Regions from separate parts of the Rhizobium sp. 01L419 genome, predicted to be linked through region 1. Evidence: predicted binding sites of a transcription regulator. Region 1 holds the regulator's gene; each other region holds the start of a gene.
The links. Region 1 encodes PhoB, which activates phosphate uptake and scavenging genes when phosphate is short. Its sites were predicted from a motif close to TGTCATNNANCTGTCAT; they were not measured.
Positions count from the first base shown of each region.

Region 2: the regulator PhoB is predicted to act here: its motif matches at 5,392-5,408, upstream of AC1DUP_RS19350 (DUF2794 domain-containing protein).
Region 3: the regulator PhoB is predicted to act here: its motif matches at 2,105-2,121, upstream of AC1DUP_RS12530 (alpha-D-ribose 1-methylphosphonate 5-triphosphate diphosphatase).

Region 1 covers NZ_JBFTSM010000003.1:125,173-131,902, forward strand. The annotation lists gene AC1DUP_RS07580 (acetylornithine transaminase) at 1-784, opposite strand, end outside; gene AC1DUP_RS07585 (GcrA family cell cycle regulator) at 1,211-1,747, shown strand; gene AC1DUP_RS07590 (hypothetical protein) at 1,773-2,003, shown strand; gene AC1DUP_RS07595 (hypothetical protein) at 2,094-2,276, opposite strand; gene AC1DUP_RS07600 (alpha/beta fold hydrolase) at 2,506-3,324, opposite strand; gene AC1DUP_RS07605 (LysR family transcriptional regulator) at 3,704-4,627, shown strand; gene phoB (phosphate regulon transcriptional regulator PhoB) at 4,908-5,591, opposite strand; gene phoU (phosphate signaling complex protein PhoU) at 5,723-6,436, opposite strand; gene pstB (phosphate ABC transporter ATP-binding protein PstB) at 6,480-6,730, opposite strand, start outside.
Region 2 covers NZ_JBFTSM010000009.1:204,685-211,414, forward strand. The annotation lists gene AC1DUP_RS19325 (arylesterase) at 1-65, opposite strand, end outside; gene AC1DUP_RS19330 (ABC transporter ATP-binding protein) at 138-845, shown strand; gene AC1DUP_RS19335 (ABC transporter permease) at 842-3,385, shown strand; gene AC1DUP_RS19340 (Bax inhibitor-1/YccA family protein) at 3,564-4,292, shown strand; gene AC1DUP_RS19345 (N-acetyltransferase family protein) at 4,404-4,961, shown strand; gene AC1DUP_RS19350 (DUF2794 domain-containing protein) at 4,968-5,369, opposite strand; gene AC1DUP_RS19355 (DUF1223 domain-containing protein) at 5,643-6,383, opposite strand; gene acnA (aconitate hydratase AcnA) at 6,620-6,730, opposite strand, start outside.
Region 3 covers NZ_JBFTSM010000005.1:171,650-178,379, reverse strand. The annotation lists gene AC1DUP_RS12540 (molybdopterin-containing oxidoreductase family protein) at 1-1,453, shown strand, start outside; gene AC1DUP_RS12535 (NUDIX domain-containing protein) at 1,450-2,043, shown strand; gene AC1DUP_RS12530 (alpha-D-ribose 1-methylphosphonate 5-triphosphate diphosphatase) at 2,179-3,348, shown strand; gene purN (phosphoribosylglycinamide formyltransferase) at 3,359-4,024, opposite strand; gene purM (phosphoribosylformylglycinamidine cyclo-ligase) at 4,021-5,094, opposite strand; gene AC1DUP_RS12515 (AI-2E family transporter) at 5,340-6,464, shown strand; gene hdaA (DnaA regulatory inactivator HdaA) at 6,457-6,730, shown strand, end outside.

The DNA of each region.
Region 1 (6,730 bases):
CTTCTGCCGTTGCGAGGCAGGCCCCGAGCGGAAAGCCGCCGCCGATGCCCTTGGCGACTGCCATGATGTCAGGCGTTATACCCGACCATTCATAGGCGAAGAGCCTGCCGGTACGGCCGACGCCGGTCTGGACCTCGTCGAGGATCAGCAGCAGGCCATGCTCGTCGCAAAGCTGGCGAAGCGCCTTCATGAATTCCGGGGTCGCCGGGCGGACACCGCCCTCGCCCTGCACCGGCTCGATGAGGATGCCGGCCGTATTATCGGTGATTGCCGCACGGACGGCCTCGATATCGCCGAAAGGCACCTGATCGAAGCCGGGAGCCTTGGGGCCGAAACCTTCGAGGTATTTCTCCTGACCGCCGGCGGCGATGGTCGCCAGCGTGCGGCCGTGGAAGGCGCCTTCGAAAGTGATGATGTGAAAGCGCTCGGGATGCCCCTTGGAGAACTGGTAACGGCGCGCAGTCTTGATGGCGCATTCGAGAGCCTCGGCGCCGGAATTGGTGAAAAACACCTTGTCTGCGAAAGTGGCATCCGTCAGGCGCTTGGCAAGCTTCTCCTGCCCCGGCACTTCATAGATATTGGAGAGATGCCAGACCTTGTCGGCCTGATCCTTGAGGGCGGCCACAACCTGCGGATTGCCATGCCCCACGGATGTGACGGCAACGCCCGCGCCGAAATCCAGATATCGCTCGCCAGTTTCGGTGATCAGCCACACGCCTTCGCCTCGCTCGAACCGCAGCGGGGCACGAGAATAGGTATCATAAAGCGGCGAGGCTTCAGCCATGGCGCAATCTCCTGGTCAGGCTCTGAAACAATGGACTCCGGCTAAGAAAACCAGGCCCGAAAAATTAAAAATGCCGCCTTGCGGCGGCTTCTCAGGCACTATTTCCTTTTCGCAGTGCGATGTCAACAAAACTGAGGATTTAGCGCATGCGTCAAGCGCCTAATGGGCTTTTCAGGTCTATCAACAGCTAATGTTGCAGAAATGACTCGCCGGGGAAGCAAGTTGGGGAAAACCCCGAATTCGGATTCATCGGATTCCTGCGACTCTTGTCACAGAGTCAGGCTCACACTAGGTTAAAGTTCAATTACTAGACTGCATGCGGCGGAACTAGTCACCAAAATTGATCAGGCGTTTCTTGCTTCGGAGGCTTTCGGGGCAACGGTGAGGGATTCTGCCATCACCAACGCGAAAGGCGGAGACAGGGCAATGAACTGGACAGACGAGCGTGTCGAGAAGCTCAAGAAGCTTTGGTCGGAAGGGCTGAGCGCCAGCCAGATCGCTGCGCAGCTTGGCGGAGTGAGTAGAAACGCTGTTATCGGCAAGGTTCACCGGCTCAGTCTTCCCGGCCGCGCCAAGGCCGGCGGCACGGCGACCGCTGCGCGCGCACCGAAGCGCAATACGTCGGCTCCGCGGGCCCCGAACTACGCATCTCGCCTCGCCACCACCCGCACCGTGACCCGCCAGCAGGGCGCAACGATGCTGAAGGAAGAGATCGAGATCGAAACGGTCGAGGAAATGGAATATGTGCCGGCCAAGAATGTGGTCGTGCCGATCTCCCGCCGCCTTGGCCTGACGGAACTGACCGAGCGCACCTGCAAGTGGCCGGTCGGCGATCCGCTGAAGGACGACTTCTATTTCTGCGGCTGCGACTCCACGGATTCCTCGCCTTATTGCAACTATCACCAGCGCCTCGCCTACCAGCCGGTCAGCGAGCGCCGCAGGGCAGCCGTCCGGGCAGCCTGACAAGCGCCTGCAAAAAGCAGCATCCATGGCCCCTCCTAGCGAAAGCGTGGAGGGGCTATTTTTTTGGCTTTATCGCCTGAGGCTGAACCACCTGCCTGGCGAACGATGGCGCCGCCTTGATCGCAAGAACGCAGTTTCGCCGGCCATGACGCTGGGGCGGAACGGGGCGATCATTGCCTCGCTGATCAAGACGTGCAAGCTCAGCGCCGTCGTCAACGACCACAGGCCGACGCGGAGCGGTGAACTCTTGCCGTAGAATTACTAGGCAGGGCAATAAGTGCTTAAATCCTTCTGTTGGCTCTAAGCGGACATACCAAAGAGTTTTCTCAGGGGCAGCTTCGCGCCATCATTTCAGCCGTTCAGACACAATCGTCAGCGTCCCAGAAGCTGCCATCGAGCTGAGCGCCATAAAGTTCAAAGACGACAGCAACGCCAACCTGAAATTACCTAAAGGCCGGAAGCCGAAAAACGAGCCTATATTGAGCACTTCGGAAGCTGGCGGTGCTCCTGACATTAAATCGACGGACATCCCCCGCTCTTATTTCCAGATGTCGAAGCCGAGATGCCGAGCCATTTCGGCCGGTGGAGTAATCGGCCACCGCAACGAAAAATTTAAGCGCGACAAGTCGCATCTTTCGCTTCTCACCAAGCAAAGCAAATTGCCACTGTCGGAAGCACCCTCCGGGAACGCTCCCCGTACCAGGCACCAACAGGTGTCACCCGGCACTGCCGGGTGACAGAACGTCCCGTCGATGTCGTCAAGACCTGATGAACGAGAGCAGGTCGGGGTTGAGGACATCCGCATGCGTGGTCAGCATGCCATGGGGGTAGCCCGGATAGGTCTTCAGCGATCCGTTCTTAAGCAAGTTGACCGCACGCGGCACGGAACTTGCGAAGGGGACGACTTGATCGGCCTCGCCATGCATCACCAGCACCGGCACGGTGATCTTCTTGAGGTCTTCGGTATAATCTTCCAGCCAAGAGTCGACAGTCGCGTAGTGAGCCAGGGCACCACCGGCCATGCCCTGGCGCCACCAGTTCGCAATGATTGCCTCCGAAGGCTTGGCCCCATCGAGGTTGTAGCCGTAGAACGGATTCTCAGGGACGAAACGGTAGAACTCCGCCCGGTTGCCCAGCATGCCTGCCCGGATCGCTTCGAACCACTCCGGCGGTTGACCGGACGGATTTTCCGCGCTCCGGTACATGTTCGGCGTCAGCGAAGCGACCAGCACCGCCTTCGCGACGCGCTCCTGGTGGCGAGCGACATAGCGAGCCACCTCACCGCCACCTGTCGAGTGCCCGATATGGATCGCGTCGCGCAGGTTGAGATGGTCGGTCAGCGCCGCGAGGTCGGCAACCCAGTGATCCATGTCGTTGCCGGTGCCGGGCTGGTCGGACCGGCCGTGGCCGCGCCGGTCGTGGGCGATCACCCTGTAGCCGTGATGAAGGAAGAACATCATCTGGGCGTCCCAGTCATCCGCTGTCAGCGGCCAGCCGTGGCTGAAAACGATCGGCTGGCCTGTGCCCCAGTCTTTGTAGAAGATGTTTACGCCGTCTTTAGTCGTGATTGTAGGCATCGCGTCGCTCCATCTGCGCTGTTAAACATTCATTCGAAGATAATAAATCACTAAATAAAGCCATTCATCCACGCGCTATTGCAATAGCCGACGCAAGATTGCCACGCATGCCTCAACTTTCGAGGCCTAGGCACATGATCCGACACAAGAATTGGTCAGTCTCACATAATGTAGGTCAGCGCCGATGATTGCAGGTCACGACAGGTAGGCTTTTAGACATTTAGCTTTCCTTCTCTGACTGGACACAGTTCACTGCGAAATACTTCCGGTGAGGCGTTCGACTATGTCCCTAGATTGCGGCGTTAATTAAATCCCCCTTTTATCAAGGACAAATACCTTGTACGTTCGAGCTATGCCTTAAAGGCATAGCGAGGACGCGATGGAACTCAGGCATTTGCGTTATTTTATTGCTGTTGCGGAAGAGGGAAGCTTACTGACCGCAGCCGAGCGGCGGCTACACACTTCCCAGCCCTCACTCAGCAGGCAAATTCGCGATCTGGAAACCGAAGTCGGTGTAAAACTGCTGGAACGGCAGCCGCGCGGCGTGACGCTCACTGCCGCCGGTAAAGTGTTTCTTGATCACGCGCGGCTGGCGTTGTTGCAAGTCGAGGCGGCTGCGGAAGGGGCCCGGCGGGCAGAACAGCCGCAAAAGCAGTCGTTCACTATCGGTTTTCTCGCAGGGCAAGAGGTCGTGTGGCTACCCCACGCACTGCGCATTATTCGTGAGGAAGCGCCGGAGGTTGAAATCATATTGTCCAGTCAGTCTTCCCCGGACCTTGCTCTGGCGCTGATGCGAGGCAAGCTGGACGTCGCTTTCCTTCGCCCCGAGACGCAGAGTGTTGGTGTGTCGTTCAAGTTTTTAGCCAAGGAGCCACTGATCGCCGTGCTGCCGGCTGACCATCGCTTGACGTCGCAGAAAAAGATCCGGCCACAGGATCTTGCCCGCGAAACTTACGTCAGTTCGGCTAGAATTTCTCCGGTATTGCAATCCCTGATCCAGGAGTACGCGTCGAACGTTGGGATCACACTCAAGGCAGAGTACGAAGGTGAAGGCCTGCCATCAGCAATGTCGCTCGTCGTGTCTACAGGTGGAATAACGCTTATTCCGCTTTATGCGCAAAATATGCTGACGCCAAATGTCGTTGCTAGAGCACTTGAGGGTGTGCCTCCGACAATTGATCTCACCTTAGGATACAACGATTCAAATTCCTCACCTTTGCTCCGCCGATTTTTGTCTCGTTCTGATGAATTAGTCGCCAACGTACAAAATCAGAGCATCATCCGATATGCTGAAGTTCCATAGCAGAGCTCACGCTCATCTTGGTGACGGCTTCGATTGGCTAACGCCAGCAAGCCGACAGTCCCCTTCCGGCCCCAAATCAGTCGATGCTCAAGGCTCAGAGAATGTTCGCAATCGGCGCATAGCAGATGTCCCCGTCATCGCTTGAGCCCTCGCGATGCAAGGGGCATGTCGGTCAAGGTGTCAGCAAGGCAACGCCTACTCTTAAAAAGCCCACCCGAACAAACAAACGGGCCGCCCGGGAAAACCCGAGCGACCCGTTCGTGACCTCCGATCACTCGGATCAGGCTTCCATGGAATATCCCGCGCCGCGGACGGTGCGGATGACATCCTGCATGTTGGAGAAATTCAGCGCCTTGCGCAGGCGGCCGACATGGACGTCGACGGTGCGTTCATCCACGTAGATATCGTGACCCCAGACGCCATCGAGAAGCTGCGAGCGGGAGAAGACCCTGCCCGGCGACGACATCAGGAATTCCAAGAGGCGGAATTCGGTCGGGCCGAGGCGGACTTCGCGGCTCTTGCGATGGACGCGATGGGTTTCGCGATCGAGCTCGATATCACCACATTTCAAAACGGTGGAGAGAACCTCCGGACGGGCGCGTCGCAGCATCGCCTTGACGCGGGCAACGAGTTCCGGCGTGGAGAAGGGCTTGACGACATAGTCATCCGCGCCGGTCGAGAGACCGCGAACGCGCTCGCTCTCTTCGCCGCGTGCCGTCAGCATGATGATCGGCAGACGCTCGGTTTCCGGCCGCATGCGCAGCCGGCGGCAGAGCTCGATGCCGGAAACGCCCGGCAGCATCCAGTCAAGGATGAGCAGGTCCGGGGTGCGCTCCTGAAGCCGGATTTCGGCCTCGTCGCCACGGAGGATCGTATCCACCTCGAAACCTTCAGCCTCGAGATTGTAGCGGAGAAGCACGCTGAGTGCCTCTTCATCTTCAACAACTGCAACTCTTGGGATCATGCGTGTCAGTCTCCTAATGCATGATCCTTAAACCGGGGGTGATTTAAGCAAGGGACCATGCAGGAACTCGGAATTGGCTGCGACCCTTGCGCGCCCCAGCGCGGGGCGCGCACGCAATCGGCAGGTCCGGATTACTCCGTCACCGCACCAACGGTATTGGAGCTGTCGTCCTTCGGACGTTCGCCCTCCGGCTGGGCGCCGGTTGCCATGTAGTAGATCGTCTCGGCGATGTTGGTTGCATGGTCGCCGATGCGCTCGATGTTCTTGGCGCAGAAGAGAAGATGCGTGCAGCTCGTGATGTTGCGCGGATCTTCCATCATGTAGGTCAGGAGTTCGCGGAACAGCGAAGTGTACATCGCGTCGATCTCGTCGTCGCGTTCGCGGATCGCATTCGCCTTGTCAGCTGAACGATTGGTGTAGACGTCGAGCACTTCCTTGAGCTGGACGAGCGCCAGTTCGGAGAGATGCTCGAGGCCGCGGGCGAGCTTGCGCGGAACGCCGGTGCTCTGCACCGCGATGACGCGCTTTGCCGTGTTCTTGCCGAGATCGCCGACGCGCTCGAGGTCGGCGGCGATGCGGATCGAACCCATGATCTCGCGAAGGTCGGAGGCCATCGGCTGGCGACGGGCGATCGTGACGATCGCCTTGTCGTTGATCTCGCGCTCGGCGTGATCGAGGATCACATCGTCGGAAATGACCTTCTGAGCAAGCGCGGTATCGCCGTTGACGAGCGCGCGGACAGCGTCGCCGCCCATCTGTTCGGCAAGGCCACCCATCTCGGAAATGCGCCGGGACAGGAATTTCAGATCGTCATCGTAAGCAGAGAAAATATGTGTTGATGCCATGGGGCTTTGTCCTCGAAATCGGGAAGGCTTCACATCGCCAAAATCAGCCGAAGCGACCCATGATGTAGTCCTGGGTACGCGGATCGTCCGGGTTGGTGAACATCTTGTCGGTATCGTTCTCCTCGACCAGGTTGCCGAGGTGGAACATGGCCGTGCGCTGCGATACGCGAGCGGCCTGCTGCATGGAATGCGTCACGATGACGATCGTGTAGTTTTCACGCAGCTCGTGGATCAGCTCTTCGACCTTGGCAGTTGCGATCGGGTCGAGCGCCGAGCAGGGCTCGTCCATCAGGA
Region 2 (6,730 bases), on a different contig from region 1:
GCCGTCGAGAAAATCAGTGCGGAAACAATGACGGCGAAGTGAAGGGCGGCAACTTTAAATCTCATAATGCTTTCCCTAGATTGGCTAGGTGCCGTTATGCGGCCATTCGGTTAGGGAATTATATAGGGCGATTTCTGTTGGCCAAAACCATCATCGATCTGAAACAAGCCGATTTGACGCTCGGTAGCGCTGCGGCCTCCGTCCATGTGTTGAAGGGCATTGATCTGGAGATCAGCGCCGGCGAATCCGTCGGCATCGTCGGTCCTTCCGGCTCCGGCAAGTCCACGCTCCTGATGGTGCTTGCAGGCCTGGAAAAGCTCGACAGCGGCGAGATCAACATCAACGACACGCCCCTGCATGCGCTGAGCGAGGATCAGGTCGCCGATTTCCGCGGTCGCAACATCGGCATCGTCTTCCAGTCCTTCCATCTGATCGCCAACATGACGGCACTGGAAAACGTCGCGGTGCCGCTCGAGCTCGCCAATATTCCCAACCCCTTCGAGATCGCCCAACGCGAGCTGAACTCCGTCGGGCTCGGCGAGCGCCTGAGCCATTATCCCGGTCAGCTCTCAGGCGGCGAACAGCAGCGTGTTGCAATCGCCCGCGCGCTGGCTCCCTCGCCTGCACTGCTGATCGCCGACGAGCCGACCGGCAATCTTGACACCGATACCGGCCGGCAGATCGCCGATCTCCTGTTCTCCAAGCAGGCCGAGCGCGGCATGACCTTGCTGCTCGTGACGCACGATGTCGGCCTCGCCAACCGTTGCTCGCGCCAGATCCGCGTCCGCTCCGGCCGCATTGAAGGCGACAGCGCCGCCCGTCGCTCCGAGGCGGCGATCGCATGAGGATCGTCACACCGCGCATCTCGCTCGCCTTCCGCCTGGCCCTTCGCGAGCTGCGCGGCGGCCTGAAAGGCTTCTACATCTTCCTCGCCTGTATCGCGCTTGGCACCGCGGCAATCGCTGCGGTCAATTCGGTATCTCAGTCGATCACCGATACGATCGCTTCGCAGGGACAGGAGCTTCTCGCCGGTGATGTTCGCTTCGAACTCAACAACCGCGAAGCCACGCCAGAGGAGATGAATTTTCTGCGCGGCCTCGGGGAGGTTTCCGTCTCCACCGGCCTGCGCTCCATGGCTCGCAAGCCCGACGGATCCGATCAAGCGCTGGTCGAGGTCAAGGCTGTCGACGGGGCCTATCCGCTTTATGGCACCTTCGAAGCAGAGCCGAATTATCCGCTTGCTTCCATGCTATCAGGAGAGGGCGGCACCTACGGCGCCGTTGTCGCCCCGTTGCTGCTGGAGCGGCTGGGATTGCAGATCGGCGACGAATTGCTGCTCGGCAACGTCAAGCTCAGCATCACCGGCACCGTCAAGACGGAACCGGATGCACTCTCTGAAGGCTTCGGTTTCGCCCCCCGTATGCTGGTCACCCGGAACGCGCTTCAGGCCTCCGGCCTGATCCAGACCGGCAGCCTTGTGGAGCATGCCTACAAGATCAAGCTGGAAGACCGCGGTACGATGGCCGGCATCCAGGCCCGCGCGACCAGAGAATTCCCGTCGGCCGGCTGGTCGATCCGCACCAGCGATCGCGCGGCACCGTCCCTGACGGAAAACATCACCCGCTTCACGCAGTTCCTGACGCTGGTCGGTCTGACCGCACTCATCGTCGGCGGCGTCGGCGTCGCCAATGCAGTACGCGCCTTCCTTGACGCCAAGCGCACGACGATCGCGACCTTCAAGTGCCTCGGCGCGCCAGCGGCGGTCGTCGTCTGGATATACCTGTTCCAGATCGCTCTCATCGCGGCGGGCGGCATCCTGATCGGCCTGGTGCTCGGCGCGCTGTCACCAATGCTGGCGGCACAGTTTCTTGCCCAGTTCCTGCCGGTTTCCACAGATCCGACGCTTTATCCCGGCGCGCTGCTGCTTGCAGCCCTCTTCGGCATGCTGACGACGCTCGCCTTCGCCATCCTGCCGCTCGGCCATGCGCGCGAAGTTCCGGCAACCGCGCTCTTCCGCGAGCAGGGTTTTGAAGCCCGCCGCCTGCCCTCCTGGCCCTATGTGCTGCTTGCCGCGCTCTTCATGGCCTCATTGGCCGGTCTTGCCATCTTTACCGCCTATGACCGCTTCATCGCCGTGGTCTTCGTCGGTGCCATCATCTTCGCCTTCGTCATTTTGCGCCTTGTCGCCGCGCTGATTGCCTGGTTGGCGCGCAGGAGCCCGCGCGTCAGCTCGCCGGCGCTCAGGCTGGCGATCGGCAATATCCACCGCCCCGGCGCTTTGACACCGTCAGTCGTCCTCTCGCTCGGCCTCGGCCTTGCATTGCTCGTGACCCTCACGCTGATCGATGGAAACCTGCGCCAGCAATTGACCGGCCGCATGAACGAGGGCGCCCCGAACTTCTTCTTCGTCGATATCCAGAGTGCCGAGGTCGATGCCTTCCGCAACCTGATCCACACCCAGTCGCCGAACGGCAAACTGGTGGAAGTGCCGATGCTGCGCGGCCGCATCATCGCCTTTAATGGCCAGGATGTGACCAAGATGAACGTGCCGGCGGCGGGCCGCTGGGTGCTGAATGGCGACCGTGGCATTACCTACGAGGAAAGCCTGCCGGAGAATTCCGCCCTGACCGAAGGCCAGTGGTGGGGCAAGGATTATAGCGGCGAGCCGCTTGTCTCTTTCTCGGCGGAGGAAGCGCGTGAGCTCGGCCTGAAGATCGGCGATACCGTCACCGTCAACGTGCTCGGCCGCAACATCACCGCCAAGATTGCCAATCTGCGGCGGGTCGAGTGGGAATCGCTGTCGATCAATTTCGTCATGGTGTTCTCGCCGAACACCTTCCGTGGCGCTCCGCATGCTTGGTTGGCGACACTGACGGATCCCGCGTCCACGGAGACCGAAGACGCCGCAATCCTGAAGTCCGTGACCAACACCTATCCGACGATCACGAGTGTCCGCGTCAAGGACGCGATCGATATCGTCAACCAGTTGGTCGGTGAGCTTGCGACCGCGATCCGCGCAGCCGCCTCCGTTGCCCTCATCGCCTCCATCCTCGTGCTGGCAGGAGCGCTGGCCGCCGGCAACCGGGCGCGCACCCATGATGCCGTTGTACTAAAAACCCTCGGCGCGACCCGGACCATGCTGATCCGCGCTTTCAGCTACGAATACCTGATCCTTGGTGTCGCCACCGCCATCTTCGCGCTCCTTGCCGGCGGCGTGGCCGCCTGGTTCATCGTCAGCCGCATCATGCGCTTGCCCTCCACTTTCATGCCTGACGTCGCAGGTATGACCCTGGTCACCGCCCTCGTGCTGACCGTCGGCATCGGCCTGATCGGCACCTGGCGCATCCTCGGCCAGAAAGCGGCACCCGTTTTGCGCGAGCTATGACGGGTGAGACGCTCATATCCCTTCACCTTACGGCGATTTAACCGAACGGCTGATTGCAAAGGCCTTGTTTGAAAAGGGCAAAAGCCTCATATTGTCAGCAGGCATGCTGGAGCTCCGCAGCGGCGCCCGGGTCGTGAACCCGACACCGTATTTCCATCGGAGCTTGTAAGAGGAAACTATGGCTGATCTCCGTAACTATCAAAGCCGCGCACAAACCGGCGAAGTGATTGATCAAGGCCTCCGCGCTTATATGCTCAAGGTCTACAACCTGATGGCGCTGGGTCTGGCGATCACTGGTTTGGCCGCCTATTTCGCATTCACCTTCGCTGTGCAGGATGGCCAGCTCACGCAGTTCGGCAGCCTGCTGTTCCAGTCGCCCCTGCGCTGGGTCATCATTCTTGCGCCTCTTGCGGCAGTCTTCTTCCTGAGCTTCCGCATTAACCGCATGAGCGTCGCTGCCGCGCAGACGACCTTCTGGGTCTATGCAGCGCTGGTCGGTCTCTCGCTGTCGTCGATCTTCCTGATCTACACGCAGTCGAGCATCACGCAGACCTTTTTCGTGACTGCCGCTTCCTTTGGCGCGCTGTCGCTCTTCGGCTACACGACCAAGCGTGACCTGTCGGCAATGGGCTCGTTCCTGATCATGGGCCTCTTCGGCCTGATCATCGCTTCGCTGGTCAACATCTTCCTGGCTTCGTCTGCCCTGCAGTTCGCGATCTCCGCGATCGGCGTGCTGATTTTCGCAGGCCTCACCGCCTACGATACGCAGCGCATCAAGGAAATGTACTTTGAAGCAGACGGTTCTGATGTCGCCGGCCGCAAGGCCATCATGGGTGCGCTGACGCTCTACCTCGACTTCATCAACCTCTTCATGTTCCTGCTGCAGTTCATGGGTAACCGGAAATAAGCAGGATCGGAATGAAAACGAAAAGGCGGCCTCGGCCGCCTTTTTTGTTGCGAGCAGTTCGCTGGAGTGCTTCAACGGGGCCTGTCCTCCAACAGTGCCGATCGATCCGAAATGCCCCCTACCCTGCGCGACGCCATTCCCTCCGATCTTCCCGCCATTACCGAGATCTACCGCGAATCGGTGCTGAACAGCACCTCGAGCTACGAGATCACGCCGCCGACCGAAGCGGAAATGACGGCTCGCTTCTCCATCATCCGCGAGCAGGGCTACCCCTACATCGCTGCAACGGGCGAGGACGGAACCCTGCTTGGCTACGCCTATGCCTCCGCCTTCCGCACCCGCCCGGCCTATCGCTGGCTGGTCGAGGATTCGATCTATCTAGGCACGGAGGCGCGCGGAAAAGGTATCGGCAAACTGCTCCTTAGAGAGCTGATCTCCCGCTGCACGGCCTCGGGTTTTCGACAGATGACCGCGGTCATCGGTGGCGCGGGCCCTGCGTCGATAGCGCTTCACCATTCGCTCGGTTTCGAAGAGCTCGGGCTGATGAAAGGCGCCGGCTACAAGCATGGCCGCTGGCTGGATACGATGCTGATGCAGCGAACACTCGGCGAAGGAACGGAAACGCATCCCGACCCCGCTGCCTATCCGGGCAACCTGTTCAAGGGGTGATATCGCCTATTTGTCGACAAGCTTGAGCGACTTGTCGAAGACCTTCAGCACCAGTCCGAGCTCGTGGCCGCGCTTCAGGATCATTCCGTTGATGTTGACGACCGAATAGGCGCCCTGCTTGGCCGCGAGCTTCGGGTTTTTCTCGATGCGGAAAAGCGGCATTTCGCCCGAACGCTTGAAGACGGAGAAAACTGCCTTCTCCCTGGTGTGGTCGATGGCATAGTCTTTCCACTCGCCCTCACCCACCATGCGACCATAGATCCATAGAATCTGGTCGAGCTCCCGCCGGTGAAATGTCACCGGCATTGGGTCCTTGTTTTGTCTGTATTCCTTGAGATCAACGACGGTTGAAGAGCTATTGTCGACGGAGCGGCTTTCGCCGTGTCGCAAATCCGGCGTATCTGTCATCAGACTCCCAAGACCTCCACGTGTGACAGGAGAGTGACAGTTTGCCCGAGCCGCGGCAAATTGCAAGGGCACGGACTATCACACTGGGGACGAAACCTGCTTTCTCCGCAGCGCCGCATTTCAGTCAAAACAGCGCCTCATTTCCAAGAGAACTATAGGTTCCAGTTTGGCGCCAGCGCGCCAAAGGGCCCGGCGGAGCGTATCGACCTTAACCCCAGCCCCGAATACGCTTGGCCGGGCCGCCTGACATTCATCCGCAAGCGGATGAAATTCCTAGATATTTTTTCCCGCCATGACGACGGCCGCACCGAGGATTGCGCCCGGATCGCCGTTGGCTGTCACGGACTGCAAGAGAATCGCCGACCCTTCCAGATCCGGTTTTTCCATGACGCTCGCCGGCAGGGTGAGCGTCATGGCCTTGCCGTCCCACATGCCGACAGTCTCCACATCGGTCACGCTGTGAAGGTAGGAAATCTTCTGGCCGCTGTTTTCGCCCTTCTCGACGTCGATCGTTTTTTCCTTGTCGAAATAAACGATCACCACATTGGCCTTGCCCTGGCCGGCACCGAGTTTGATCTCCAGCTCGTCGCCGCGCATGCGAGCATTAACAGGCACGGTCAGACCTTTGCCCTCATCCGCATAGCCGTTGACCTTGCCGTTGATGCCGGCAAGGTCCGCACCTGCGAGATGGTCACGGCCATTGACGATCGCCTGCGGCGTATAGATGTTGCTGCGGCCCATCATGCGGGCATAGCCGTACTGCCGCTCCGTATTTTCCTTGGAGCTCAGCGTGTCGGCCCAGCCCAGATAATTCCAGTAATCGACGTGATAGGCGAGTGCGATGACATTGCCCTGGCTGACGAGCTTGCGGAACGCGGCGTCTGCCGGCGGACAGGAGGCGCAGCCCTGCGCCGTGAATAGCTCAACGACGCCTTTCGGCGCGCCGTCTTCAGCCAGGAGCGGACTTGCGAACGCAAGCCCGGCGATCAGCGGGATCATAAAACGCGGGGACATTCACCAGCACCTCTTTTTCAGCGCCGACAGCAGTCTTGAACCGCCGGCTCTGAGATATGAACGTACGAATAATCCTTCCGGGTCCAAACGGAAAGTCACGAACGGGTGAGACGGAGGCCCAGGCGGATTGCGGCCGAAACACATCACCGTGAGCAGTGAAACAGCTATATATTCCGCAAAGAAAAACCGCCGGAAATTGCTTTCCGGCGGCCATTATCAGCTGAGTCTCTTAACAATCAGGCTGCGAGGTCGCGCAGAACCGTCTGCAGGATGCCGCCATTGTTGAGGTAGACGACCTCATCAAGCGTATCGACGCGCGACAACAGCGGGACGTCCTTCACCGTGCC
Region 3 (6,730 bases), on a different contig from region 1:
GATCGTCAAGCCCGGTACCGATGCAGCACTTGCCTGTGCCGTCATGCACATTGCCTTCCGCGACGGTTATGCCGACCGCGATTACATGGCCAGATATGCCGACGATCCCGCCGGCCTCGAAACGCATCTGACGTCAAAGACGCCGGAATGGGCGGCCGCGATCACAGGCCTGTCTGTCGAGGAGATCGAAGCCTTCGGCAAGCTCGTCGGCACGACGAAGAAGACCTTCTTCCGTCTCGGCTACGGATTCACCCGCCAGCGCAATGGCGCGGTCGCCATGCATGCGGCTGCCTCCGTCGCCACAGTACTCGGCTCCTGGCAATATGAGGGCGGCGGCGCCTTCCATTCCAACAGCGATATCTTCCGCATGAACAATGCGGAGCTGACCGGCAAGTCGATGAAGGATGCCGATATCCGGATGATCGACCAGTCGCAGATCGGCCGGGCGTTGACGGGCGATGCCGTCGCACTTCGCCACCGCGGCCCGGTCACCGCCCTGCTGATCCAGAACACCAATCCCGTGAATATCGCCCCGGAACAGCGGCTGGTGAAGCGCGGCTTTGCGCGCGACGATCTTTTCGTTGCCGTCCACGAGCAGTTCATGACCGAGACGGCCGAAATGGCCGATATCGTCATTCCCGCCACCATGTTCGTCGAGCATGACGACATCTACCGCGCCGGCGGCCAGAACCACATCCTGCTCGGCCCCAAACTCGTCGAACCGCCACGGACCGTGCGCACCAACCTCTTCGTCATCGAAGAACTGGCAAAACGTCTCAGTGTCGCCGATCGCCCCGGTTTCGGCTTCACGGCGCGTGAGATGGTCGACCGCGTTCTGGCCGCGAGCAACCTGCCGGACTACGACCATTTCCTCGAACATAAATGGTTCGACCGCCAGCCGGCCTTCGAGGAAGCACACTATCTTGATGGTTTCGCTCATCCCGACGGCAAGTTTCATTTCCGGCCGGACTGGGTGAACGGTCCCGCCCCGAACAAGCCGCCGGCTTCCGTCGGTACGCTCGGCCCCTATGCAGAGCTGCCGCCGTTCCCGGATCAGGTCGACGTCATCGAGCTTGCCGATCCCGAGCATCCTTTCCGCCTGGCGACTTCGCCGGCGCGCAACTTCCTGAATTCGAGCTTTTCGGAAACCAAGACGTCGCGCCAGAAGGAAGGTCGCCCGGAAGTGATGATCAATCCCGCCGATGCCGAAGCCAATGGCGTCGACAATGGCGATCTCGTCCATATCGGCAATGTGCGCGGCGACCTGCGCATTCATGCCCGCGTGACGACAGAGGTTAAACCTGGCGTGCTGATTGCCGAGGGCCTCTGGCCCAACAAGGCGCATGTCGATGGCGAAGGCATCAACGTTCTCACCGGCGCCGATCCCGTGGCGCCCTATGGCGGCGCGGCCGTCCACGACAACAAGGTCTGGCTTCGCAAGGACGTCATATGACGCAATCTAAGGCAAAAGTGGAAATCGTCGGCAAGGAAATCCTGTCCGACGGCTGGACGAAGCTGGTCGGCTACCAGCTCGACTATACCGACCGGAAGGGTGATACCCATCGCCTTCCGCGTGAGGTCTATCACCGCACGCCGGCCGCCTGCATCCTGCTCTACGATCGCAAGCGCGATGTCGTCGTTCTGGTGAAGCAGTTTCGCCTGCCGGCCCACGTGAATGGCGACCCAGCGTGGATGATCGAAGTCCCGGCCGGCCTGCTCGACGGAGACGAACCCGAAGCCGCCATCCGCCGCGAGGCGATGGAAGAGACCGGCTATACGATTCGTGACGTCCGCTTCCTGTTCAAATCTTACACGGCTCCAGGCTCCATCACCGAGGTCGTGCATTTCTTTGCAGCGGCAATCGATACTGCCGACCGCACATCCGACGGCGGCGGTCTGGCGGAGGAGCACGAGGATATCGAGGTGCTGGAAATACCGCTGCCGGAGGCTGTCGCGATGATCGAAAAGGGCGAGATCATCGATCTCAAGACGATCATGCTGCTGCAGTGGATTCTGGCGAACAAGGGCCTGCTTTCCGGCTGATCGCTCGGCGTGCGACGCGATGTCTGCCCATACATTCGCCTTGGCTGAGTTTCTGGGAATTCTTCATGCAATTGTCATGATGCGAGACTAAGCGCTGCCCTTTAACAATCATCGGATGCGGTCAGGAGAAAGCCCATGTGGCTCGGTAATTTCACCCTCGTTTTGCCCAACGAGGTTGTGAGCGAAGGTTCTGTGCGGATCGAAGACGGTGTGATCGTCGAGATCCGGCCAGAGCCGGTCGCCGATGCCGTGATCGACGGCGGCGGACGCCTGCTGATGCCGGGTTTCGTCGATCTGCACGGCGACATGATCGAGCGCGAGATCGCGCCACGCCCGAACGCTCATATGCCGATCGATTTCGGCATCCACGAACTGGACAAGAAGCTCGCGGCTGCCGGCGTGACCACGGCCTTCGCCGCCGTCTCCTTTGCGACGGAAAGCGTCTACGGCCACGTCCGCTCGCTGGAGACGACGTCGGCCGTCATCGAAGGCATCAACACGCTACGCGACAATCTGCTGATCGATCACCGCGTCCATGCCCGCTACGAGATTACCAATATCGGTGCGGCGCCGACTCTGGAGCGCCTGCTGGAAGCCGGCCATATCGACATGGTCTCGCTGACCGACCACACGCCGGGGCAGGGCCAGTACAATGACATCAAGAGCTATATCCAGAGCATTTCCGAGCGCCGCGCCATATCCGAGGAAATGGCCGCCGAAGTTGTCGCCAAGCGCATCGCCATGCGTGACAATCCCGAGATCGACGCCAAGCTGAAGGACATCGTCGCGCTTGCGAAGAAGCATGGCCTCTCGCTCGCCTCGCATGACGATGACAGCGTCGAGAAGGTCATCGAAATGTTCGATCTCGGCGTCACCATCAGCGAATTCCCGGTGACGCTGCCGGCGGCCGAGGAAGCCCGCCGCCGTGGTCTCTGGACGCTGATGGGTGCCCCGAACGCACTGCGCGGCAAGTCCATGTCCGGCAATCTGAGCGCGCTCGATGCCGCAAAGGCCGGTCTGTTGACCGTGATTGCCGCCGACTATCATCCAGCGGCTTTCGTGCCCGGCATCTTCAAGCTGGCAGAAACCGTCGAGGGCGGTCTTCCGGCCGCGGTCGCGATGGCGACATCAAACGCGGCGCGTTCCGCCGGCCTGATGGATCGCGGCGAGATCGCCATCGGCCAGCGCGCCGATATGGTGGTGATCGAGCCGGGCGACGTGCATCGCATCCGCGCCACGTTCCGCGGCGGCCAGTTCGTCTACAGCGACGGCACCCTGCATCCGCTTCAGGCCCTTGCGGCCTGAAGTTGAAGCGTCAGTCGGCGATCAGCGAAATGAGCTGGGATTTAGGGGCGGCGGCGGAAGCTGTCGCCCCGATTGCTTTGCCGCCTTCCATCTTCACCTTGCCTTCGGCAAAGAGCTTGAGCGCCTGCGGATAAAGCTGGTGCTCGATGGTCAGCACGCGTCCGGCCAGCGCATCGGCGGTATCGCCTGTCAGTACCGGTACGGCCGCCTGGCCGATGACAGGGCCTTCATCCATGCCTTCGGTGACGAAATGCACGGTGCAGCCGGCGATCCGCATGCCGGCGTCGATCGCCCGCTGATGCGTATGCAGTCCCGGAAAAAGCGGCAGCAGGGAAGGGTGGATATTGATGATCCGGCCTTCGTGACGTTGGATGAAGGCGCCTGTAAGCAGCCGCATATAACCGGCAAGGCAGATGATGTCGGGCGAAAGCGCGTCGAGCGCGGCAAGGATCGCCGCCTCGTGTTCGTCCTTGCTCGCATAGTCCTTGCGCACGAAGGCGAAGGTGGGAATACCCTCGGCGGCCGCCTTGGCAAGCCCGCCCGCATCTGCCTTGTCGGAGATCACGCCAACGATCTCGGCCGGATAATCGGCCGATTTTGCCGCCTGCACCAGCGCCATCATGTTGGAGCCGCTGCCGGAAATGAAGACGACAGTGCGTTTGCGCGGCGAACTCATAGGGCGAGCGTGCCCTTGTAGATCGTGCCGGCTGCGCCCTCGGCCCGGGCGACCATGCGGCCGAGCGTGACGACCGTCTCGCCTTCGGCTTCAAGCGCCTTGGAAACGGCGGCAATATTCTCTTCGGCAACGACGACGATCATACCGATGCCACAGTTGAAGGTTCGCAGCATTTCCGTGGCCTCGACGCCACCGGTCTTGGCAAGCCATGAGAAGACGGCGGGCGCCTTGACGGCTGAGAGATCGATTTCGGCTGCAAGATGCTTCGGCAGCACGCGCGGAATATTCTCCGGGAAGCCGCCGCCGGTGATATGCGCCAGCGCCTTCAGCGCGCCCGTCTCACGGATCGCCTTCAGAAGCGGCTTCACATAGATGCGGGTCGGCGTCAGCAGTGCTTCGCCGAGCTTCTTGCCTTCGGCAAACGGTGCCGGTGCATCCCAGCCGAGGCCGGAAAGCGAGACGATCTTGCGCACCAGCGAGAAGCCGTTGGAGTGGACGCCGGATGAGGAAAGGCCAAGAATAACGTCGCCCTCGGCGATATCGCCCGACGGCAACAGCTTACCGCGTTCGGCCGCACCCACTGCAAAGCCGGCGAGATCATAATCGCCTGAGGAATACATGCCCGGCATTTCGGCCGTCTCGCCGCCGATCAGCGCGCAGCCCGCCTCGCGGCAGCCGGCAGCAATGCCACCGACGATCGCGGCACCCTGATCGGGATCGAGCTTGCCGGTCGCAAAATAGTCGAGGAAGAACAGCGGCTCTGCGCCCTGCACGACGAGATCGTTGACGCACATGGCGACGAGATCGATGCCAACAGTGTCATGATAGTCGGCATCGATGGCGATTTTCAGTTTCGTGCCGACGCCGTCATTGGCGGCGACCAGCACGGGATCCGTGAAACCGGCAGCCTTGAGGTCGAAGAGACCGCCGAAGCCGCCGATCTCTCCGTCTGCGCCCGGGCGGCGCGTCGAGCGCACGGCTGGCTTGATCTTTTCCACCATCAGGTTGCCGGCATCGATGTCGACGCCTGCGTCGCTATAGGTCAGGCCGTTTTTTCCAGACTGGCTCATGCTGATCTCCGGAGGTTTTTTAACGCTGCGGACGAGACCGCGTCACATGCCGGTCGCAATTGCATGAGAGGGCGCTTTATGCAAGCGTTGCATGGGAAAAGCCCCCAATTTCCAGTTCTTCCCAGCACGCTTTCCGGATTCGGTGCAACAGGGTTGACCATCTTTGCGCCTCCATCCTATGTGCTGGAGCGGCCAGGGTCGTTCTAAAGCGGCATGGGCAGGGGCGAGCGAGCAGCGGGGAAGCGATGCCACAACAGGTCAGCGGAACGATATTGAAGCGCCAGGTCATCTTCTGGGCGACGGTTCTGCTCTTCTTCGTCGCCTTCCTTTACATCTTCAGCTCGATCCTGCTGCCCTTCATTGCCGGCATGACGATCGCCTATTTTCTCGATCCGGTGGCCGACAGGCTGGAGCGGCTGGGCTTGAGCCGCCTGATGGCGACCATCGTCATCCTGGTAGCCTTCGTCATCGTCTTTGCACTGGCGCTGATGATCCTCATTCCCGTGCTCATCAACCAGTTCAACGATTTCGCCCAGCGCCTGCCGGGCTACATCACCCAGTTGCAGCAATTCATCGCGGACTATCAGGATTCCGTGTTGCCCGGCTGGATCAAAAGCCAGCTTGGCACCATCAAGAATAATTTCTCGACCATCCTGTCGGAAGGCATGGGTTTCCTGACGGGGCTCTTTGGCCAGATATGGAATTCCGGCAAGGCGATCGTCGACGTCATCTCGCTGCTCGTCATCACCCCGGTTGTCGCCTTCTATATATTGCTCGATTGGGACCGCATGGTCTCCAAGGTCGATGAATGGGTTCCGCGCAATTATGTGAAAGACGTCCGCCAGATCGCCAGGGAGATGGATCAGGCGATTGCCGGCTTTATCAGAGGGCAGGGTTCGCTCTGCCTCATCCTCGGCATCTATTACGCTGCTGGCCTCTCGATCGTCGGCCTGAATTTCGGCCTGCTTATCGGCCTTTTCGTCGGCATGATAAGCTTCATCCCTTATGTTGGTTCGATGGTTGGGCTTGTGCTGGCAATCGGTGTGGCGATCGTCCAGTTCTGGCCGGATTATATCTGGATCATCGCTGTTCTTGCCGTCTTCTTCAGCGGCCAGTTCCTCGAAGGTAACATCCTCCAGCCGAAGCTCGTCGGCTCGAGCGTCGGCCTGCATCCCGTCTGGCTGATGTTCGCGCTCTTTGCCTTCGGCGCGCTCTTTGGTTTCGTCGGCCTGCTGATCGCGGTGCCGGCCGCTGCTGCCGTCGGCGTTCTTGTCCGCTTTGCGCTTTCGCGCTACCTTCAAAGCGATCTCTACTATGGCAGGTTGCCGAGCGGCCGGGCCGGGAAGACGAACTCTGTTTCCGATGAATGACGTGAAGAACGCTGATCCGAAGCGCAAGGCCGGAGAACAGCTTCCCTTGGCCTTTTCGCATGACGCTGCAACCGGCCGCGACGACCTCCTGATGTCGGAGCGTCTCGCTGCCGCGATTTCGATCGTCGATGCCTGGCCGAACTGGCCATCGCCGGTCGTCATCCTTGCCGGTCCTGTCGGCTCCGGCAAATCGCATCTCGCCGGCATCTGGAGGGAATTGAGCGGGGCGGAACTCATCCATCCCACGGCTGGTTCCGAAGCAGCAG